Regions from separate parts of the Streptomyces sp. MI02-7b genome, predicted to be linked through region 1. Evidence: riboswitches for the same ligand, from Rfam matches in the RefSeq annotation. Region 1 holds a riboswitch; each other region holds the start of a gene.
The links. A riboswitch is a leader RNA that binds a small molecule or an ion and turns the genes downstream of it on or off. The one in region 1 is predicted to bind thiamine pyrophosphate.

Region 1 (5,627 bases):
CCGCCCCGGCCGGCCGCGGCGCCACCGGGGGCGCGGGCGCGTGCGCCGTGGGCGGTACGGCGTCCAGCTGGGCGGGGCTCAGAGCGGCGCGTGCCGTGTGCAACCGGGCCAGCAGTTCCACGGCGTCCGCGGGACGCAGCGCGGGCTCGCGGGCCGCCGCGCCCGCCACGAGGACGTCCAGCTGCGGCGCCAGTCCCGGCACGGTGGCCGACGGCGCGGGGATGTCCTCGTTCAGGTGCTGGTAGATCACCTGCATCGGCGTGCCGCCCGCGCGGGGCTTGCCGCCGGTGAGCATCTCGTAGAGCAGCACTCCGCAGGCGTACACGTCGCTGCGCGGATCGGTCGTGCCGCTCTCGATCTGCTCCGGTGCCATGTAGGACACGGTGCCCAGCACGACGCCGGTGGTCGAGGTCGTCGTGGTGTGCGCGTCCACGGCCCTGACCAGGCCGAAGTCCGCCACCTTCACCCGGCCGTCGTCGCCGATGAGGACGTTCTCCGGCTTCATGTCGCGGTGCACCAGGCCCGCGCGGTGCGCCGCGCCGAGGGCCGCCAGCACGGGCTCCAGGATGTCCAGCGCCGCGCGGGGCGGCAGCGCGCCCCGGTCGCGCAGCAGGTCGCGGAGCGTGCAGCCGGCGATGTACTCCATCGCCAGGTACACGTACGAGCCGTCCGCGCCCTGGTCGTAGATCTGCACCACATTGGCGTGGTCCAGCCGCGCCACGGACTTCGCCTCACGGATGAAGCGCTCCACGAAGCCGGGCTCGGCGGCCAGTGCCGGGTGCATCACCTTCAGCGCGAGCACACGGTCCAAACGGGTGTCCAGTGCTCGGTAGACCGTCGCCATCCCGCCGACCGCGATCCGGGCCTCCACCCGGTAGCGGCCGTCGAGCGTGCGCCCGACCAGCGGGTCTTGAAGGGTCATATCCACAAACGTGCAGTTTACGGTGTTCGCCTTACCCGCTTGGGCTAACGCGGCAACGTTGTGTCGCGGTCGTGCGGTACCGACACGGAACCGTGACGCGGTGCTCCGGCCGCCCGCCGGACCACCGCGCGGCACCTCAGGCGCCGAAGGCCGGCCGCTCGGGGTCGAAGGCCGCGACGCCCTCGGACGGCGAGGAGGCCAGGGCGTGCCGGCGCCGCGGGATGCGCCCCGCGCGGTGGGCGAGGCGCCCGGCCTCCACGGCATGGCGCATGGCGTCGGCCATGAGCACCGGCTCCTGGGCCCGGGTGACGGCGGAGGCGAGCATGACGGCGGCGCAGCCCAGCTCCATCGCGAAGGCCGCGTCGGAGGCCGTGCCCGCTCCCGCGTCGAGGATCACCGGCACGGAGGCCCGCTCCACGATCAGCTCGAAATTGTGCGGGTTGCGGATGCCCAGGCCGGAGCCGATGGGCGATCCCAGCGGCATGACCGCGGCGCAGCCGAGGTCCTCCAGCCTGCGGGCCAGCACGGGGTCGTCGTTGGTGTACGGCAGCACCGTGAAGCCGTCGTCGACCAGGACCTCGGCCGCGTCCAGGAGCTCGACCGGGTCGGGCAGCAGGGTGCGCTCGTCCGCGATCACCTCCAGCTTCACCCAGTCCGTGCCCAGTGCCTCCCGGGCCAGCCGGGCGGTGAGGACGGCCTCGCCCGCCGTCCGGCAGCCGGCGGTGTTGGGCAGGACGCGGACGCCGTGGCGGGCCAGCACCGACAGCACGGAGCCCTTGACCGTGGGATCGAGCCGCCGCATGGCGACCGTGGTGAGCTCGGTGCCGGAGGCGAGCAGCGCCTGCTCCAGCACCTCCAGGCTCGGCGCGCCGCCGGTTCCCATGATCAGACGGGAGCCGAACGCCGTTCCTGCGATGGTCAGCGGATCGTCGGCCATGCGGGTCAGCCCCCCTGCACCGCGGTCAGGACCTCGACGCGGTCGCCGTCGCTCAGCGCGGTGGCGGGCCACTGCCCGCGGGGCACCACGGTCTCGTTGAGCGCGGCGGCGACACCGGAGGGGGCGGTGGTCAGCCCGGCGACCAGCCGGTCCAGCGTGAGGCCCGGCGTCACCTGGCGGGGCTCGCCGTTGACGGAGACGGTCATCGCGTTCATGCGTACTGCTCCTGAGGAGTGAATCGGCCGGGGGAGAAGGGGCGGGCCACCTCGGGCAGGTCGCCGCCGGTCAGCACCTCGGCCATCACGTCGCCGGTCAGCGGGGTGAGCAGCACGCCGTTGCGGTGGTGCCCGGTGGCCATGAGCAGGCCCTCCAGCGCGCTGCGGCCCAGCAGCGGGGCGTTGTCGGGGGAGCCGGGGCGCAGCCCGGCCACCGTCTCCACCAGCGGCAGCTCGGTGATGCCCGGTACCAGGTCGTGGGCGTCGCGCAGCAGCTCGTACACGCCGCCGGCCGTGACGGTGGTGTCCCAGCCCGTCTCCTCGCTGGTGGCGCCGACGACCAGCTCGCCGTTCTCCCGCGGCACCAGGTAGACATGGCCGCCGCGCACCACGGCGCGCACCGTGCGGGACAGGAAGGGCGCGTACGCCGCGGGCACCCGCAGCCGCAGGACCTGGCCCTTCACCGGGCGCACCGGCGGCAGCAGGCGCTCCGGCAGGCCGCCGAGCCGGCCGCTGCGGCTCCCGGCGGCCAGCACGGTCTGCCCGGCGGCCAGCACGCTGCCGTCGTCGAGCAGGACCCCGCGCGCCCGGTCGCCGGTGATGTCCACCCCGGTCACCGCCGCGCGGCGGAAGGTCACCCCGGACAGCTCGCAGGCCCGCAGCAGCGCGGCCACCAGCCGTCGCGGGTCGACCTGGTGGTCGCCGTCGACGCGCAGGCCGCCGCGCACGCCCGGCGCGAGCATCGGCTCCAGGCGGCGGCACTCGCGTCCGCTCAGCCACTCCGCCGAAAGCCCCAAGGAGGTCTGGAAGGCGTGCAGTTCGCGCAGTTCGGCGCGGTCGTCGGCGTCCAGGGCCACGGCGAGGGTGCCGCACGCCCGGTAGCCGGTCTCCAGACCCGTGGCCTCCTCCAATTCGGCCGTGAACGCCGGATAGCGGTGGATCGCGGCGAGGTTGAGGTCGAGCAGGGCCCGCTCGCCGTACTGCAGCTCGGTGACGGGGGCCAGCATCCCGGCGGCCACCAGGGCGGCGCCGCCGCCCGGATCGGGGTCGGCGACCACCGTGCGCAGCCCGCGCTGGGCCGCCCGCCAGGCGGTGACCAGGCCGATGATCCCGCCACCGATGACGACGGTGTCCGGCACGTCATGACGGTGCATCGGTGTACCGCTCCTCCCTTCGCCGGCATGACCCGGATCAGGTTCGTACGGTCGGCGGCCGGCCAGCCGCCCTCTCAGCCCGGTGCGCCGGGCTCCCGCGAGTGCATTCGTCCGCCACTTTAGTACGCACCACTGACGGCGAGTAGGGCGCCGGTACCGGGGTGCGCGCCGCGCGGCGTTACGGTGATCAGCGTGACCAGCAGCAGCGAGCAGCGCGTCGTCGTCGTCGGGGCCGGGATGGCCGGGGTGCAGACCGCCGTGTCCCTGCGGGAGCAGGGGTGGGGCGGCGCGATCACGCTGCTCGGCGCGGAGCGGCATCCGCCGTACGACCGGCCCCCGCTGTCCAAGGGCGTCCTCTTCGGCGCCGACGAGGGTCCGGGCGCGCTGCTGGACGTGGACTTCGGCGGCATCGGCGTCCAGCTGCTGCTCGGCCGGCACGCGAGCGCGCTGCGCCCGGACGAGCGCCAACTGCTCACCGACGCGGGCCCGGTGGAGTACGACAAGCTGGTCGTGGCCAGCGGCGCCGAGCCGCTGACGCTGCCGGGCAGCGAGGGCGTGCCCGGCGTGCACGTGCTGCGCACCCTGGACGACGCCGCCCGGCTGCGGCCGGTCCTGGAGGCGCGGAACACGGTCGTCGTGGTCGGCGCGGGCTGGATCGGCGCCGAGTTCGCCACCGCCGCCCGGCACGCGGGCTGCGCCGTGACCGTCGTCGAGGCCGCCGACCGGCCGCTGGCGGGCGTGCTGCCCGAGCGGATCGCCGACCGGATGCGCGGCTGGTACGCGGAGGCCGGCGTCGACCTGCGCACGGGCGCCGCCGTCGCCGGGGTCGAGCCGGGCGCCGTGCGGCTCGCCGACGGCAGCGTGATCGCCGCGGAGGCCGTCGTCGTCGGCATCGGCGCCCGGCCGGCGACGGGCTGGCTGGCGGGCTCCGGGGTCGACCTCGGCCCGGACCGGTCGGTCCTGGCCGACGACCGGCTGCGCACCTCCGTACCCGACGTGTACGCCGTCGGCGACTGCGCCTCCTTCCCCTCCGCCCGGTACGGGCAGCGGCTGCTCATCCACCACTGGGACAACGCGGTCCAGGGGCCCCGCACCGCGGCCGCCAACATCCTGGGCGGCGACGAGGTCTACGACCCCGTCCCGTACTTCTGGTCCGAGCAGTTCGGCCGCTTCGTCCAGTACGCGGGGTACCACGTCGACTCCGACGAAATGCTGCTGCGGGGCGACCCGGACGGCCTCGCCTGGTCCGTGCTGTGGCTGCGCGACGGTGTGCTGGTCGCCCTCTTCGCGGTGGGCCGTCCGCGCGACCTCGCCCAGGCCCGCAAGCTCATCGCGCGGGAGGCCCGGGTCGACCGGGCCCTGGTGGCCGACCCCGCCGTGCAGCTGCGGACCGCCGTCGTCTGACGGCCGCCGAGCCGCGCGGCCGGCCCCGCGGAACGCCCCGCATGCCCCTGGTGGACGCCACGAGTACCGCGGTACGGGTCCGGGATGGCACGCTTGTCCTGTGACCGAGATCGACGCAAAGATTGATGCCCTCGTACCCTCCTGGCTCAACGTCCCCGACATCGCCGAGCAGCTCGACGTGGAGGTGACCCGGGTCCGCCAGCTGATCAAGGAAGGGCAGCTCATCGCGGTGCGCCGCGGGGAGAACAGGGTGCTGATGGTCCCCGCCGACTTCATCGGCGACGGGAAGATCGTGAAGGGCCTCGCCGGCACGCTCAACCTGCTCAAGGACGACGGGTTCAGCGACGAGGAAGCCCTGGAGTGGCTGTTCACCCCGGACGAGAGCCTGCCCGGCACGCCGGTGCAGGCCCTGCGCGAGAACCGCGGGACCGAGGTGAAGCGCCGGGCCCAGGCGCTGGCCGTCTGAGCCGTTCGACCAGCGCACCCGGCGCGCCGAGCGCGCCCAGCGCATATCACCGCACGTACCGCTGGTACGGCACGTACCGCACCCGAGGGGGACCCACCGCATGAGCATCCGCGCGAGGCTCGCCGACGCCCGGCTCTACCTGTGCACCGACGCCCGCCGGCGCCAGGGCGGCATCGCGGAGTTCGCGGCCTTCGCGGACGCCGTGCTGGCGTCCGGGGTGGACATCGTGCAGTTGCGCGACAAGGGCATCGAGGCCCGCGAGGAGCTGGAGTACCTCGCGGTCCTCGGTGACGCGTGCCGGCGGCACGGCGCACTGCTCGCCGTGAACGACCGCGCGGACGTGGCGCACGCGGCCGGGGCCGACGTCCTGCACCTCGGGCAGGGCGACCTGCCGGTGCCGGCCGCGCGGGCGATCCTCGGCTCCGGCGCGGACTCCCCGGTCGTCGGACGGTCGTGCCACTCCGAGTCCGAGGCGGCCGCGGCCGCCTCGGAGCCCGGTGCGGACTACTTCTGCACCGGGCCGGTGTGG
Region 2 (5,627 bases), on a different contig from region 1:
CTCTCGCGGCGCCGTACGGTCCGGGCGTGCACGGCCAGGATCCCGACGACGGCGGCGAATTGGACGATCGTCAGCACGGCGGCCGTCGGCAGGTCCAGCAGCTGGGCGGTCTCCCGGTAGATCTCCACCTCCAGGGTGGAGTAGGTGGGCCCGCCGAGGATCTGCACGACCCCGAAGGAGGTGAAGGTGAAGAGGAACACCATGACCGCGGCCGCCGCCACGGACGGCGCGAGCGCGGGCAGCGTCACGCGCCGCCACGCCGCCGACCGCCCGGCGCCCAGCACCCGCGCGGCCTCCTCCTGCCGCGGGTCGAGCTGCGACCACAGGCCGCCCACGGTCCGTACGACCACGGCGTAGTTGAAGAAGACGTGCGCCAGCAGGATCGCCCACACCGTGGTGTCCAGGCGCACCCCCCACAGCTCGTCCAGCAGCCCGCCCCGGCCCAGCAGCGCCAGGAACGCCGAGCCGACGACCACCGTCGGCAGTACGAAGGGCACGGTCACCACCGCGCGCAGCAGTTGCCGCCCTGGGAAGTCGAAGCGCGCGAACACATAGGCGCCGGGCAGGGCGATCGCCAGGGTGAGCGCGGTCGAGGCCGCGGCCTGCCAACAGGTGAACCACAGCACGTGCAGGATGTCGGGGTCGCCCAGCACGTCGGCGAACCGGCCGAGCCGCCACCGGCCGCCCTCGCGGAGCCCGCGGGTGACGATGGCGGCGACCGGATAGCCGAAGAACACCGCGAAGAAGGCGGCCGGCAGCGCCATCAGGCCGAGCCGCACGGCGTACGGCCGCAGGGCGGCCGTACGCCTCTGGCTCGTTCCGGTCACTTCAGCACGAGCGAGGACCACGTCTTGACCCACTGCTCACGGTTCGCCGCGATCTTCTTCGGCTCGACGGTGGCGGAACCGCTGATCACCGGCGCGTACTTGGTGAAGACCTCGGGCAGCTTCGCATCGTCCCGGACGGGGTTGACGAACATGCTGAGCGGCATGTCCTCCTGGAAGGTGCGGCTCAGCAGGAAGTCGACGAGCGCCTTGCCGCCCTCGGTGTTCTTCGCGCCGTCCAGCAGCCCGGCGAACTCGATCTGCCGGAAGCAGGTGGCCGTCGCCACGCCGGTCGGGCTCTCCTTGGGCTGCTCCTTGAGCGCGAGCACCTCGGCGGGCGGGCTGGACGCGTACGACACGACCAGCGGCTTGTCGCCCTTGCCGCCGCCGGCGCCCGAGAAGTCGTCGTAGTAGGCCTGCTCCCAGCCGTCGACGACCTGGACGCCGTTGGCCTTCAGCTTGGTCCAGTAGTCCTGCCAGCCCCCGTCGCCGTACTTCGCGGTGGTCGCCAGCAGGAAGGCCAGCCCCGGGGAGGAGGTCGCGGCGTTCTCCGTGACCAGCAGGTCCTTGTACGCCGGCTTGACCAGGTCGTCGAAGGTCTGCGGGACGGGCACCTTGTGCGCGGCGAACCAGGCGCGGTCGTAGTTGACGCACACGTCGCCGAAGTCGACGGGCGTGACCCGGTGCTCGGCGGCGTCGAGCTGGAGGGCGGCGGGGACCTTGTCCAGGTCCTTCGCCTCATACGGCGTGAACAGGCCGTTGTCCAGGGCGCGGGAGAGCAGGGTGTTGTCGACGCCGAAGAAGACGTCGCCCTGCGGGTTGCCCTTGGAGAGGACGGCCTGGTTGACCGCCGCGCCCGCGTCGCCGCCGCGCAGGACCTTCACCGTGTAACCGGTCTGCTGGGTGAAGGCCTTCAGCACGGCCTTCGAGGCGGCGAAGGAGTCGTGGCTGACCAGAGTGACGGTCTTGGAACCGCCGCGGGAGGCGTCATCGTCGCCTCCGCCGCAGGCCGCGAGGGACGCCGCGCCCAGCGCGACGACGAGGGCGGTGCCGGCGGCACGCCGACGGATGGTGCTCATCAAGTGACTCCCTACGCCGGTATGACCCGGATCAGGTTCGAGGGTCTGCGGCCGTGCCGCACTCTCAGCGCTGTGTGCGCTCCCCTGTCGGATGTTCTCTTGTCGACCGACCGTTCACGGCCGTTCACGGCAAACCGCCGCAATCGACCGCCACCCTAGCAAGCGCCTCTCAGCGCTCGGAAGCCGCCAGCTGCCCGCAGGCCCCGTCGATCTCCTGACCCCGGGTGTCCCGCACGGTCACCGGCACGCCGTGCGCCTCCAGCGCCGCGACGAAAGCCCGCTCGTCCTCGGGCCGCGACGCCGTCCACTTCGAGCCCGGCGTCGGGTTGAGCGGGATCAGGTTGACGTGCACGCGCTTGCCCTTGAGCAGCCGGCCCAGCAGATCGGCGCGCCAGGCCTGGTCGTTGATGTCCCGGATCAGCGCGTACTCGATGGAGACTCGGCGCCCGGACACGTCCGCGTAGTGCCACGCGGCGTCCAGCACCTCACGCACCTTCCAGCGCGTGTTCACCGGCACCAGAGTGTCGCGGAGCTCGTCGTCGGGCGCGTGCAGCGACACCGCGAGACGGCACTTGAAGCCCTCGTCCGCGAACCGGAGCATCGCTGGCACCAGGCCGACCGTGGAGACGGTGATGCCGCGCTGCGACAGCCCCAGCCCGTCCGGCTCGGGGTCGGTCAGCCGGCGGATGGCACCCACCACCCGCTTGTAGTTCGCCAGCGGCTCGCCCATGCCCATGAAGACGATGTTCGACAGCCGCGCCGGCCCGCCCGGGATCTCCCCGTCGCGCAGCGCGCGCATGCCCGCCACGATCTGGTGCACGATCTCGCCGGTGGACAGGTTCCGGTCCAGCCCGGCCTGCCCGGTCGCGCAGAACGGGCAGTTCATGCCGCAACCGGCCTGGGAGCTGATGCACATCGTCACGCGGTCCGGGTAGCGCATCAGCACCGACTCGACCAGCGTCCCGTCGAACAGCCGCCACAGCGTCTTGCGCGTCGTGTCGTTGTCCGTGCTGCTGTGCCGCACGACCGACATCAGGTCCGGCAGCAGCCCTTCCGCCAGCTTCCCGCGCGCCGCCGCCGGAATGTCCGTCCACGCGGCCGGATCGTCCGTGTACCGCGCGAAGTAGTGCTGCGACAGCTGCTTGGCCCGGAACGGCTTCTCCCCCAGCTCCGCGACCACCTCCCGCCGCTCGTCGGGCGTGAGGTCGGCAAGGTGCCGCGGCGGCTTCTTGGCGGCGCGCGGCGCGACGAAGGTGAGTTCTCCGGGTGCAGGCATGGTGCGTCCAGTGTCGCAGATCGTTTGGGGCCGCCCGGTTCGGCCTGGTGAGGCCCCCGTCACCCTCGGGCGTCCCTCCTCCGCCGGGGCGGCGCCTCGTCCGGACGTCGAGTCCGGCCTTCACCTGGTGACTGCGTGCGGCGTGCGGCGTGCCGGAAGACGTGTCGCCGGAGGCCGACGGGCGACGATCCCGGCGACACCGCGCCTTGCCGGTCACCGGACGTCGAGCGCCCACCGTACGTACCGGTCCTTGGGCTCGAACCCGGCCTTCTCGTAGATCCCGAACGCCCCGCTGGGATTCGCCGAGTCCACGCTCAGGCTCGCCTTCCCGTAGCCCTGGTCGGCGGCGCGGCGCAGCGCGTGACCGATCAGCCCGCCGGCGACGCCGCGTCTGCGGTACTCCCGGAGCGTCCCGATGAGCATGAAGTAGGCCTCGCGCACGCCGGTGGCCGCCGTGTCGGCGTCCCACGACATGGTCACCAGCATGCCCGCCGGGGCTCCGTTCGCCACGTCCCGGAGCAGGAAGCTGACCTCGGGCCGGAAGCTGTGGTTGGTGATCTTGTTTTTCCAGGTGTCCGCGGGCACCGGGACGGTACCCCAGTGGTCCTTGAACGCCTCGTTCCGGATCATCCGGAACTCCTCGTCGTTCTGCTCCGACCACGGCTCGACCCGCAGCCCGTCGGGGATCGCCGTGTCCGGGATCTCGCCGCGCAGCGGGTGCTCCATGGACTGGTAGTAGCGGGCCGGCGCGAACCCCTGGGAGCGGAAGAGCTCGGCCGCGCCGGGGATGTGCTCGCACTGCTGGGCCTCCACCACGAGCTTCAGCGTCGGGTGATGCAGCGCGTGCAACGCCTTCGCGCCCGCCGTCCCGGCCTTCAGCAACACGGTGCCGATGCCCTGGCGACGGTAGTCCGGGTGCACCCCGCCGTCGACCATGACCCGGTGTGTCCCCTCGGCGGTCGGCTTGTACACGGCCTTCGTGTAGCCGACCATCACGTCGCCGTCGAAGGCGGCGAGGCTCGCGCGCTCCAGGTCCGCGTAGGGATCCACCAGTTCCTGGAGAGTGTCCTCCTCGTCGTAGTGCTCGCCGGTCCTGTCTGCGGCCTCCATGGCCTTGAGGAGGTCGGCCGACGCCTTCGCGTCCCCGATGGTGAGCGGTCGCCACGTCAGGTTGGTGGATTCCTCGTCCATCCGGCCGACGGTAGTGACACCCACCGCACGGTGTCGCTCGGTTTTCGTGACGAGGACCGGAGGCGCGGTGGCACACTCCCGGGACCCTGCTCCGGCCGGCGACGCGACGGCCCTCACCGCCGTCGTCGGGCCGGGCACGGCAGAGCCGTGATGCATGCCAGGACCGGGCGGCGTTCGGACCCGTAACGGCCCGGTCGCGGCCCGCCGGGCGGCCCGCCATATGCTCGCATGTACTTCGATTGCTGCCGACCCGCGCATCGCCGTCCCCGGAGAGTTCCTGTTCGGACGGCCGGTGCCCGGGCGGTCTTGTTGCGAGTGGCGGATTCACACAGTGAGCAGTTCCCCGACGGCCGTTCTCTTCGATCTTGACGGCGTCCTGCTGGACAGCCGGCGTGCCGTGCGGCAGGCGGTCCTCGGAGTCGCCGGCGCCGTACTGGGCAAGCCCTTCGACGAGGGCGAACTGCCCGCGGATCTCGATCACCTGCGCCATGACGAACTCCTGGCGCATCTCGGCGTGGTCGATCAGGAGATCGCGTTCGGGACACCGTGGGAATTGGCGTTGGGCGTGGCCATGCGGAACGCGTCGCCCTTCCCCGGTGCGGTCGAGGTTCTGCGTGACCTCGCCGCCGCGGGCACGGAGATCGGGGTGGTGACCATGCAGCCCCGCAGCCGGGTCGCATGGATGATCCCTCAGGAGATCTCGTCGTACTTCTCCGTGGTGGTCGGCTGGGGCGACGCGGAGCCGAAGCCCTCGGGGGCAGGCATCCTGCTCGCTCTCGACCGCTTGGGCGTGCCGCCTGGCCGCGCCTGCTTCGTGGGGGACAGCCCCAGTGACATCGCGGCAGCCTCGGCCGCCGGTGTCCCGTCGATCGGTGCGGCGTGGGGGTACACCGGGCCCGCTCTGGAGAGCTCGGGTCCCACTGTTCTCGTGCACGCCCTGACACATGTGCCGGACGCCGCACGGCGCCTGCTGGGGCCGGCGTAGGCGGAGGTTCGCCCTGGCCGGGGCGGGACGCGACGACCGTCACGCCACCGCGATCCCGTGGTCAGGAGCCGTCCACCTTCTGCGGATATCGTGCGCCGGTACTGCGACACGGGCCGGCTCGGGCAGCGGCGGACTGGGAGTGAGTGATGAGCACGTCGGCCACCACCGGCACCGGAGAGCTGAAGCGGCGCCTGGGCGTGGCCGATGCCGTGCTGATCGGGCTCGGATCGATGATCGGTGCCGGGATCTTCGCGGCTCTCGCCCCGGCCGCC
Region 3 (5,627 bases), on a different contig from region 1:
AACCCGACTGGTACATGGGCGTGGCCGACGGGCTCCTGCGGGTCATGCCCGGCTGGGAGGTCGTCCTGTGGGGACACACCCTCGCCCTCGACAACCTGATACCGCTGGGGGTGGGCACCGGTCTCTTCCTGCTCATGGGCGCCTACCCCTTCATCGAGGCCTGGGTCACCGACGACGACCGGGACCACCATCTCCTGGACCGGCCGCGGAACCGGCCGGTGCGCACGGCACTGGGCGCGGCGTGGATCAGCGTCTACGCCGTGGCACTGCTCGGCGCGGCCAACGATGTGATCGCCACCCGCTTCCACATCTCGGTCAACGCGGTGACCTGGGCCGTTCGCGTCGGGCTCTTCGTCATGCCCCTCGTCGTCTTCGCGGTCACGAAGCGCTGGGCGCTCGGCCTCCAGCTCAGTGACCGCGACAAGGTGGTGCACGGCCGCGAGACCGGCGTCATCAAGCGCATGCCGAACGGCGAGTACGTCGAGGTCCACCAGGCCCTCAGCCCGGAACGGCTTCGTGCCCTGACCGAGCACGAGCAGTACCTGCCGATCAGCGTCGACACGACGGACCGCACGCAGCGGCTGCGGGCCAGGCTCAGCCGGGGTCTGTACGGCGAGGGCACGCAGATCCCCAAGCCCGTCGTCCGCGAGCACGAGGAGATCGCGGACTAGTGGGGCGGGCCCCACGCGAGGGCGTACTCGCGCGCCGAGGCACACGGGTCCGCGGCGGCGCAGATGCCGGACACGACGGCCGCTCCGGCTGCCCCGGCCTCCCGCAGCAGCGGCAGGTCGGCCGGGGTGACGCCGCCGATGGCCACGGCGGGCAGCGTGCTGAGCCGGACGAGACGGGCGAAGCCGTCGTGGCCGAGCGAGGGCGGGGCGTCGTGCTTGGTCCGGGTCGCGTGCAGCGCGCCGATGCCGACGTGGTGGACGTCCGCCGGGTCCTCGGCGGCGGCGCGCAGTTCGCCGGGGGTGGCGGCGCTCAGCCCCAGTACCGCGTCCCGCCCGATCAGTTCGCGGACGGTGGCCGGAGGCAGGTCCGACTGGCCGATGTGGACGCCCGTCACGCGCACGCCGGCGGAGCGTGCGGCCAGGAACACGTCCACCCGGTCGTTGACGATCAGCGCCACGCGTTCCGGGAGGACGGCGGCCACCGCCGTGACCGTGCGCAGGAAATCCCCGCCGTCGGCGTGCTTCTCACGGATCTGCACCGCGGTGACGCCCCCCGCCACCGCCGCGGCGACGGTCTCGGCCACGCCGCGGCCCCGGGCCCGGCACTGGGCCGCGTCCGTGACCAGGTAGACCGACAGATCGACCGGTGCCCGCGTCACGACACGGAGGCCCGCTCGGCGATGTCGGACTCCCGCAGTGCGGCGAGCGCGTCCAGGAACGCCACGGCGAAACTGCCGGGCCCGGACGACGACTTCGCGGCCAGCTCGGCGGCGACCGTGTACACCGTGACGGCGGCCACCGTCGAGGAGAACCGGTCCCCGTCCACCGCCGCGAAGGCGGCCATCACGGCCCCCAGCGCGCAGCCCCCGCCCGTGACCCGGGTCAGCAGGACGTCCCCGTTGGCGACGCGGGCGGTGCGCTCCCCGTCGGTGAGGAAGTCCACGGGGCCGGAGACGGCGACCACCCCGCCGGTCTCCCGCGCCAGCCGGTGCGCCGTCTCCTCCGCGGCCTCGACGCCGTGGGAGGAGTCCACTCCGCGGCCGCCGCCGCCCGCTCCCGCGAGCGCGATGATCTCCGAGGCGTTGCCCCGTACGATCGTCGGCCGCAGTTCCAGGAGTTCGCGTGCCAGCGCGGTGCGCACCGGCAGCGCGCCGACGGCCACCGGGTCGAGCACCCAGGGGGTGCCGGCGGAGACAGCCGCCCGCGCGGCCTCGACCATGGCGGTGCGCTGCTCGGCGTGCGGGGTGCCGAGATTGACCAGGACGCCCGAGGCGATCCCGGCGAACGGGCCGGCCTCGTCCGGGATGTCGACCATGGCCGGTGCGGCGCCCAGCGCCAGCAGCACGTTGGCGGTGAACCCCGTGACCACCGCGTTGGTCAGGCACTGGACCAGCGGGGAGTCCGCCCGTACGCGTGCGAGCGCCTGCGCGGCGAAGGCGGTGTGGTCGGCGGATGTCGGGGGCATGGGTGTCGCTCCTTCGGGGTGGAGGTGTCCGGGCGTGCCTGCGGCCGGTGCGCCGCGCTCAGGGGCGCCGGCGCAGCCGCAGCGGGGCGTACACCGCGAGGGCCACGAGGAACGCCACGTAGTACGAGAGGTCCGCGCCGTGCAGGGCGGACGCCACCGGGCCCACGTACAGGCTGGTGTCCATGAACGGCACGGCCGCGGCGAAGGCGGTGACGAACGCGAGGACGGCGGGCAGGCCGGGCTGGAGCCGGTCGGTCTCCGCGGCGAGGTCGATCTCGGCACCTGCCCGGGCCCGCGCCCGGGCCAGCCAGTCGACGACGACGATCGCCACGAACCCGGGAATCCAGTAGCCGACGAACAGCAGCACGTTCTGGAAGCGGGCGGTGGTGTCGGCGGCGTGCATCCACAGCACCAGGGGGAAGCCGAGGGCGGCGGCGAAAGCGGCCGCCACCGGGCGCGGGACGCGCACACCTGAGGTCTGCAGGGCGAGGGATCCGCTGTAGTCGTTCATGGCGTTGCTGCACAGGGCGGCCAGGGCCACGGCGAGCAGTCCGAACGCGCCCAGCGGCCCACCGCCCAGCAGGTCCGCCACACCCGCGGCGGTCTGGTCGGTCAGGACGGACGCGCCCCACAGCCCGAGGGCCTGGACGGCCGCGAAGGACACCACCAAGCCGGCCAGGGTGAACCAGAACATGCGCGAGCGCGAGGCGGTCCGAGGCAGGTAGCGGCTGAAGTCGCTGGCGTACGGAGCCCAGGACAGCGACAGGCTCAGCGCGATGGTGCTGGTCAGGACGAACGCGCCGCCCCGGTCGGCGCCGTGGGCCGCGCCGGTGGCCGCGGGGTGCACACCGTCGAGCAGCTTCCAGGCGATCAGCGCGAACGCGGCGGCGAGCACGAAGGTCATGATGATCTGGAGCCGGTGGATGGCCTCGTAACCGAGGACGCCGAGAGCGCCCTGGGCGAGCATCATGATCAGGACACCGAGCCAGAAGGGCAGGCCGCACAGCCGGGCCAGCGCGTCGCCGCCGAAGAGGCCGATCAGCGCGTCCCAGGCGACCGACGACAGCCATTGCAGGATGCCCGGCAGCGCGACCGCCCGGCCGAAGGCGAGCCGGGCCAGCGGCAGCTGCCCTGCGCCGGTCCGGCTACCCCAGGTGCCGAGGTAGGCGGTGGGTATCGCGCCGACCACGGTGCCGAGCACGACGGCCACGAGCGCGGTGGCGAAGTCCAGGCCGAGCGCGATGCCGATGGTGCCGGTGAACACGCCGGTCATGGTGAGGTTGGGGGCGAACCACACGGTGAACAGCCGCCCCGGGCCGCCGTAGCGGTTGCTCTCGGGGACCGGCCGGATGCCGTGCGCTTCGATGCGGAGATCGCCTGCGGCGGCAGGCATGCGCCCGTCGAAGACGGTCTGCCGGCCGTCGGCGGGCAGACCGCCGGAAACATGCGTCCAAGGCATGAAAGACATCCCTCCGCCAGTACGAACTGGTTCAGGTTCGACGGGTGTGATCTCAGCCCCTCGCAGGGGCACCCCGTGTCCGGTACGACGGACAGACTAACCCGAGCGCTTCGCTCAGCGGGTCGACGGGAGGGCATGACCACCACCTGGTCGGCGGGCGACGGGGTCAAATGCCGTCAAAGGTCCACCGCGTGGCGAGCGGCGGTGCTCCCCGTCAGGGGACGTCCGGCCGCCCGGGCCGCACCGCCGAGATGTCGAACGCCAGCTTCACGGTGGCGCTGACCAGAACGTCCCGAACGCCGGGTGCCGTGTTCCGGCCGAGTCCCCAGTCGGAACGCCGCAGGGTGGCCGTGCCCTTGAAGCCCACGCGGTACGTGCCATGGGCGTCCCGGCGGACCCCGCCCGTCGCGAGGTCGATCCGCAGGGGCAGGTCGACGTCCTTGATCCGCAGGCTGCCGGACATGCGGAACCGGTCCTCACCGATGGCGACGATGCCGGTGGAACGGAAGGCCATGAGGGGGAACGCCGCCGCGTCGAGGAAGCCGGGACCGGTCAGGCGCGCGTCCCGCCCGGGCAGACCCGTGCGCAGGCTGCCGGTCTGGACGCTCAGATGGGCACTCGACCGGGTGGGACGGCGTCCGTCGAGGTGCAGGAGCCCCTCGAAGTCGGTGAACCTTCCGCGCACGTGCGCGAGCATCGCGTGCCGGACAGAGAAGCCGATCGTGCTCTTCAAGGGGTCGAGGAGGTAGACGCCGGTCAGTGCGGCACGGGGGCCGTCGCCCGCGAAGCCGGTCGCCACGACATTCCCGGGCGCAGGCGGCCGGTTCCTTCGTGCCGTGGCCGCCGGGTCGGCGTGCCGCCCGCAGCGGCCCGTGGCGGCGTACGGGTGCGGGACGCACCGACGTCCCCCATGCCGATGGCCCCTGCCCCCCGGCGGGCAGGGGCCACCCGCGGACCTCACTGCTGCCGCGCGAACCAGTCGGCGAACCGGGTCCCGGCGAGCTGCGCGCCGGCACCGGGCACGAGCGAGTTCTCCTCCAACTCGGACCCGAAGTACGGGGCGCGCGGGTCCGCGACGACCGTGCGCGGGTCGTTCTGGGCGGTGAGCACGTCGCGGACCAGCTCGTCGAACCGGAACGTGTCGGGGCCGGCGATCTCCACCGTGCCGTCGAGGGGGGTACCGGCCGCGGTGCGGGCGACGACGGCGGCCACGTCGTCGGAGTGGATGGGCTGGAACTTGACGGGAGCGATGCGCACCGTGTCCCCGTCGGTCGCCGAGTCCGCGATCCCGTTCATGAACTCGAAGAACTGCGTGGCGTGGACGACGGAGTAGGGCAGGCCCGACTCCTTGATCAGCTCCTCCTGGGCCAGCTTGGCACGGAAGTAGCCGTTCTCCGGGAGCCGGTCGGTACCGACGATGGAGAGCGCGACGTAATGCCTGACTCCGGCATCCGCAGCCGCCTTCAGGAGGTTGGTGGTGCAGGTGCGGAAGAAGTGCATCACGGCCTCGTCCTCGAACGAGGGTGAGTTGGAGACGTCGACCACGACCTGCGCGCCCTGGAGCACCTCGGCGACGCCCTCTCCGGTCAGTGTGTTGACGCCCGTGTTGGGCGAGGCAGCGACGGCCTCGTGCCCGTGGTCGCTGAGATTGCGGACGACCTTCGAGCCGATCAGCCCGGTTCCGCCGACGACTACGACCTTCATGGGGGGATCCTCTCTGGGGATTCTGCAGTACGGGGATAGACCGGATGGCGATCCGGTGTGTGACAGGACCCGGCGGCCCGCGCGGCATCGCGCCCGGGCCGGGGCGTCACTCGGCGAGCTTTCCCTCGGTCGAGACGTCCTCCATCAGGGAGGCGATCGCCTCGGGTATGGCCGGAATGCTCTCGTGGGTGATTCCCGTCGTCGGGGACCAGACGAGATTGACCTGCAGCGCGGGGTCCAGGTCCGGGTAGTCGCCGCGGTTGTGGCAGCCACGGGTCTCGCGACGTTCCAGCGCCGATTCGAGCGTGGCCCGCGCAGCCAGGGCCGC
Region 4 (5,627 bases), on a different contig from region 1:
CACGGCCACCACCAGCCCGATGCTGCCGACCAGGGTCCGGACGATCTCCTCGGCGACCAGCTCGCTGCCGGCCACCGCCAGCACGCCGCGCTGCGCGACGGAGAAGAGCAGCAGCAGGGGGAGCGCGGCGCCCGCGTACGCCAGCACCAGGGTGTTGACCACCGAGGCGATGTGGTCGCGCCCGATGCGCATCGCCGCCCGGTACAGCTTCCGCGGGCCGGCGCCCGGATCGGCCTCCCGCAGCTCCCACACGGCCGAGGTCTGGGTGACCGTCACGTCGTCCAGGACACCGAGCGAGCCGATGACGATGCCCGCCAGCAGCAGGCCGTGGATCTCGATGCCCGGGTAGAGGTCGTGGATCAGCCCGGTCTCGTCCGAGGTGTTGCCGCTCAGCACCGCCCAGTCGATGAACACCGATCCCAGCAGCGCGATCAGCAGCAGCGAGCAGAGCGTGCCGAGCACGGCCACCGAGGTACGGGCGTTGAGACCGTGGCACATGTAGAGCGCGATCAGCATGATGGCGCTGCCGCCGATGACCGCGACCAGCAGCGGATCGCTGCCGTGCAGGATCGCCGGGAGGATGAACAGCGTCAGCACCGCGAAGCTGATGATCAGCGCCACCAGCGCCAGGATCCCGCGCAGCCGTCCGACCAGGACCACCGCCGCCGCGAAGAGCCCGGCCAGCAGCCACAGCGGCAGCGACCGGTCCACGTCGGCGACCGAGTACTGCAACTCCTTGGGCGCGGCGGGCGCGTAGGTCAGCAGGACCTTCTGCCCCTGCGTGTAGTGCCGGGTCTGGCTCGGCTGCACGATCTCGGTGAAGGTACGGCCGGTGTCCTTGCCGGAGGTGACCTTGATGGTCGCCCGCTCGCAGATCGACGGGGCCGCCGACGGGGCGGGCGAGGGGCCGCCGGACGGCGTCGCGCCGGGCCCGCCCGGGCTGTTCGGCACCGCGTTGACGTCCGCGCACTTGACGTTCTCGACCCGCACCACGCGGCCCGACTGGGTCTGCTGGTCGAACCCGACGCCCGTGCGCTTGTGGGCCGGCACCCCGTTGGGCCAGAGCACCACCAGGCCGACCACCACCGCGGCGACGAACGGGATCAGCACCGCGGCGATGACCTTCCGCAGGTGCCGGGAGACCGGCGGCACGGGCCCGTGGCCATGGCTGTGCCCGTGACCGTGCCCGTGCCCGTGGTCACGACCGTGCCCGTTGCCGTGCTCGGGGGGCTGGGGTTGCGCATGAGGGGAGTCCACGCGCCGATCATCCCAAGGCCCACTGGTGTGCGCCGGAGAAGACCCGCTAGCGTGGTCGCACCTTTGCACACCGCGGGAGCTCGGAGCACCGGGCTGAGAGGGCGCTGAACGGCCGAGGGCCACCAGCTGCGCCGACCGCTGAACCTGTTACCGGGTAATGCCGGCGTAGGGAGTGGGTCTCATGACCATGCGCGATGCGAACGCGCGCGAAATCGGCTGGCACAAGGGCTATGTGACCGGGTCGCGCCCGGACATCGAGGTCCCCGTCCGCCGGGTGCACCTCACCAATGGCCGCGACGTGACGCTGTACGACACCTCCGGTCCGTACACCGACCCCACCGTCACCACCGATGTGCGCCGCGGCCTGGAGCCGCTGCGCGAGAACTGGATCGTCGCCCGCGGCGACACCGACGCGTACCCCGGCCGTCCCGTCCGCCCCGAGGACGACGGCATCAAGCACACCGCACCCCGCGGCGGGCTGCGCAATCTGGACGCCGTCTTCCCCGGCCGCCCGCGCCTGCCCCGGCGCGGACGGGAGGGGCGGGCGGTCACCCAGCTCGCGTACGCCCGGCGCGGCGAGATCACCCCGGAGATGGAGTTCGTCGCGATCCGCGAGGACGTCGCCCCCGAGGTCGTCCGCGAGGAGATCGCGGCGGGCCGGGCGGTGCTGCCGGCGAACGTCAACCACCCGGAGACCGAGCCGATGATCATCGGCAAGCGGTTCCTGGTGAAGGTCAACGCCAACATCGGCAACTCCGCCGTCACCTCCTCCATCGAGGAGGAGGTGGAGAAGATGACCTGGGCCACCCGCTGGGGCGCCGACACGGTGATGGACCTGTCCACCGGCCGCAACATCCACACCACCCGCGAATGGGTGCTGCGCAACTCCCCCGTCCCCATCGGCACCGTCCCCCTCTACCAGGCCCTGGAGAAGGTCGACGGCAGGGCCGAGGAGCTGACCTGGGAGATCTACAAGGACACGGTCGTCGAGCAGGCCGAACAGGGCGTCGACTACATGACCGTCCACGCGGGCGTCCTGCTGCGGTACGTCCCGCTGACCGCCCGCCGCAAGACCGGCATCGTCTCCCGCGGCGGCTCGATCATGGCGGCGTGGTGCCTGGCGCACCACAAGGAGAGCTTCCTCTACGAGAACTTCGAGGAGCTCTGCGAGATCCTCGCCGCCTACGACGTCACGTACTCCCTGGGCGACGGCCTGCGGCCCGGCTCCATCGCCGACGCCAACGACGAGGCCCAGTTCGCCGAACTGCGCACGCTCGGCGAACTCAACACCGTCGCGAAGCGGCACGGCGTGCAGACCATGATCGAGGGGCCTGGGCACGTCCCGATGCACAAGATCGCCGACAACGTGAGACTGCAGCAGGAGATCTGCGAGGAGGCGCCGTTCTACACCCTCGGTCCGCTGACCACCGACATCGCGCCCGCCTACGACCACATCACCTCCGGTATCGGCGCCGCGATGATCGCCTGGTGGGGCACGGCCATGCTCTGCTACGTCACCCCCAAGGAGCACCTCGGCCTGCCTGACCGCGACGACGTCAAGACCGGCGTGATCACCTACAAGATCGCCGCCCACGCCGCCGACCTCGCCAAGGGCCACCCCGGCGCGCAGGACTGGGACGACGCGCTGTCCGACGCCCGCTTCGAGTTCCGCTGGGAGGACCAGTTCAACCTGGCCCTCGACCCGGACACGGCACGGGCCTTCCACGACGAGACGCTGCCGGCAGAGCCGGCGAAGACGGCGCACTTCTGCTCCATGTGCGGCCCGAAGTTCTGCTCGATGAAGATCTCCCAGGACATCCGGAGGCAGCACGGCGGCACGGCCGAGGAGATCGAGGCCGGTATGGCGGGGAAGTCCAGGGAGTTCGCGGCGGCGGGCAACCGGGTGTACCTGCCGATCGCGGAGAGGGGCGGCGGGTCGGCCGGCTGACCCGGCCGCATCAGCGGAGGGGGCCCGCCAGGCGACCAGTCCCGGCGGGCCCGCCTCCGCGAAACCCACCGCGAACGGCTTGCCGCCGTCGTCCGAAGGTCAGTTGGGCGCGTGGTCGGGGCCGCCGTAGTCCGGGCTGGAGAAGTCGGGGCTGGAGAAGTCGGGACTGGTGAACCGGTGCCCGGGTTCCGGGGAGGACTCGGGGCCGGGGCTGGAGAAGTCGGGGCTGGAGTAACCCAGGCGCGGCATGCGGTGGTTGCCGTCGCCGCCCGGGCGGTCCGGAGGGGGCGGGGCGGAGTCGGCGGCCTTGGCCAGGGCCGCGTTCAAGAAGGGCTGGAGGCCGCGTTCCAGCAGGGCCCGGCGCCAGATCTCGCGCGCCGCCGCGATCTCGGGCGGTTCGTCGGGTGGGCGGTCGCTCTCGGCGGTGGGGTCGTTGCGCAGGGCCGTGAGGAGCAGGCCGATCATGCCGACGACGATGCCGCAGGCGGCGACCGCCGCGAAGAGCCAGCCGGCCTGGCGCAGCGGACCGGCGATGTTCGGCTCGGGGTGGCCGAGCGCCAGGGCGTAGCCCAGGACCAGGAAGATCACGGCGGCGGTGCCGGCGAGGACGGGTGTGAGGACGGCGACGATCGCGAACAGCCCGGCGCCCGAGCCGTCGGCGACGCCCGGTGCGGCGGCGGCGTACCCGATGCCGGAGACGGCGGCGACCCGCTGTTCGCGGCGTTGCTCGGACAGCGCCTCGCGGGCCTTGACGTAACTCTCGTACTCCGGGGCCGCGCAGGCGGAGATGGGCGCGGCGGCGCTGAGCGCCATGGTGCGCAACTGCTCGGTGTTGAGCGGGTTCCGGGCGTCCGCGAGGGCGGCCCGGGTGCTCTCCGAGTGCAGAGCCGTGTCGAGGACGCGCTCGAACTCCGGGCGGTCCTCGGTCAGCAGATGTGGAGCGCTGTTCATGTGCATCCCCCGATGCTCCGTCTCCGGTGCCGCCCCGAAGTCCGCGCTGGAGTTCCGGACCGGCTGGGCGGAAGCGGAGGAGAAGCTGCCTACGGATAACCCGATGGTAGAGCGCGGAGGTGACGGGGTGACAGAGTGTTTCCGGAAAATGGGGGTTTCGGGGGCTACAACGGCAGGCGTGCGACCAGGAGTTTGCCGTCCATGGTCACCCCGCCGTCCATCGCCACCGCGAGGTCGTCGGCGTAGACGTGCGGTCCCTCGATGACGGTGGTCCGGTCGGGGGAGTCCGCGGTGTACTCCCCGCCGACCTCGCCGAGCAGGTACGGGATGGGGCTGTGGCCGTGCACGACGCGCCGGCCGCCGTAGGTGTCCAGCAGTTCCCGTGCCGCCTGCGCCCCGGTCTCGCCGCGGAAGGCGAAGCGCCGGGTGAACTTGCGGAACAGCTCCCAGCACTCGTCGGCGTCGCCGCGCTGCAGGATGCCGGTGACCGTGTCGTTCATGGCGTCGATGGTGTCGCCGTACTCCAGGTACGCCGTGGTGTCGGAGTGCAGCAGGAGGTGGCCGTCGGCGAGGGCGGCCGCGTCCAGCCGGGACATCCAGGCGATGTGGTGGTCCTCGAGCCGCTCCATGTCGCTGGTCTGGCCGCCGTTGAGGCGCCAGGCGGCCAGGAAGGTGGCGGTGCCGGCGGCGGAGTTCACGGGTGTGTCACCGAAGCGGTGGGCGCCGTAGAGCAGCAGCTCGTGGTTGCCCATGAGGGCGCGGGTGTAGCCGCCGGCGGCGGCGGCCTCGGCGGACAGCTGCATGACCAGATCGATCACGCCGACGCCGTCCGGGCCGCGGTCGGTGAAGTCGCCGAGGAACCACAGCCGGGCGTTGCCGGCCGCCCAGTGGCCCTCGGAGTCGATCAGCCCGATCGCGTACAGGGCGTCGCAGAGCTCGCCGAGGTAGCCGTGGACGTCGCCGACCACGTAGAGCGGGCCGAGCGGCGGTTCGTCGGCGGCGCTGATGACCGGGAGGTCGCGCTGGGTGGGCGTGTACTCCTCGGGGAGCGGCGCCTCGTCGACGAGCGTGGGCTCGTAGCCGGACTGCGGGCCGGGAGGCGCCGGTGGCGCGCTCTGGGCCGCGGCCTGAGCACCCTGTGGACGCCCGCCGAACCCCGTGCCGAGCATGGGTCCCTGACCTGCCCCCTGAGTCATCGAACCCTCCACCGTCGCGCCGCCATCCGCCCATCATAGGAATGACGATGTCGCGACGTGACACACCTGGTGATAGCGATTTCATCTGGTCCGGACAAAACCCCCCGGGGCGGGCCCATCGTGCCCTGGAGGATACGGCTCCGCATCGGTGGGTCCGGGTGCGCGCCGCGGTGCCCCCGCTCCCCGCCGCTCGCGCGGCTCATCCCCCGGAGGGGCCCCGCGGCGGGTTCACCGTGGTGCGGGGGGAGCGCGGTTGGGAGGAGGTGCGGACGATG

Region 2: another riboswitch for thiamine pyrophosphate. It lies ahead of PV364_RS11285 (thiamine ABC transporter substrate-binding protein); the one in region 1 lies ahead of thiO (glycine oxidase ThiO).
Region 3: another riboswitch for thiamine pyrophosphate. It lies ahead of PV364_RS00330 (purine-cytosine permease family protein); the one in region 1 lies ahead of thiO (glycine oxidase ThiO).
Region 4: another riboswitch for thiamine pyrophosphate. It lies ahead of thiC (phosphomethylpyrimidine synthase ThiC); the one in region 1 lies ahead of thiO (glycine oxidase ThiO).

Annotation. Positions count from the first base shown of each region.
Region 1 covers NZ_JARAWX010000014.1:18,639-24,265, reverse strand. Annotated here, with positions in the region: gene pknB (Stk1 family PASTA domain-containing Ser/Thr kinase) at 1-922, opposite strand, end outside; gene PV364_RS22970 (thiazole synthase) at 1,059-1,859, opposite strand; gene thiS (sulfur carrier protein ThiS) at 1,865-2,065, opposite strand; gene thiO (glycine oxidase ThiO) at 2,071-3,228, opposite strand; TPP riboswitch at 3,226-3,337, opposite strand; gene PV364_RS22955 (NAD(P)/FAD-dependent oxidoreductase) at 3,421-4,632, shown strand; gene PV364_RS22950 (Rv2175c family DNA-binding protein) at 4,733-5,098, shown strand; gene thiE (thiamine phosphate synthase) at 5,199-5,627, shown strand, end outside.
Region 2 covers NZ_JARAWX010000006.1:27,989-33,615, forward strand. Annotated here, with positions in the region: gene PV364_RS11280 (iron ABC transporter permease) at 1-764, opposite strand, end outside; gene PV364_RS11285 (thiamine ABC transporter substrate-binding protein) at 824-1,903, opposite strand; TPP riboswitch at 1,895-1,999, opposite strand; gene rlmN (23S rRNA (adenine(2503)-C(2))-methyltransferase RlmN) at 2,073-3,179, opposite strand; gene PV364_RS11295 (GNAT family N-acetyltransferase) at 3,393-4,370, opposite strand; gene PV364_RS11300 (HAD family hydrolase) at 4,702-5,355, shown strand; gene PV364_RS11305 (APC family permease) at 5,502-5,627, shown strand, end outside.
Region 3 covers NZ_JARAWX010000001.1:68,102-73,728, reverse strand. Annotated here, with positions in the region: gene PV364_RS00345 (cytochrome b) at 1-671, shown strand, start outside; gene thiE (thiamine phosphate synthase) at 668-1,330, opposite strand; gene thiM (hydroxyethylthiazole kinase) at 1,327-2,136, opposite strand; gene PV364_RS00330 (purine-cytosine permease family protein) at 2,195-3,595, opposite strand; TPP riboswitch at 3,587-3,681, opposite strand; gene PV364_RS00325 (YceI family protein) at 3,810-4,394, opposite strand; gene PV364_RS00320 (SDR family oxidoreductase) at 4,553-5,299, opposite strand; gene PV364_RS00315 (L-aspartate oxidase) at 5,406-5,627, opposite strand, start outside.
Region 4 covers NZ_JARAWX010000020.1:129,865-135,491, forward strand. Annotated here, with positions in the region: gene PV364_RS29230 (YibE/F family protein) at 1-1,257, opposite strand, end outside; TPP riboswitch at 1,320-1,447, shown strand; gene thiC (phosphomethylpyrimidine synthase ThiC) at 1,439-3,205, shown strand; gene PV364_RS29240 (hypothetical protein) at 3,305-4,162, opposite strand; gene PV364_RS29245 (metallophosphoesterase) at 4,321-5,325, opposite strand; gene PV364_RS29250 (LacI family DNA-binding transcriptional regulator) at 5,552-5,627, opposite strand, start outside.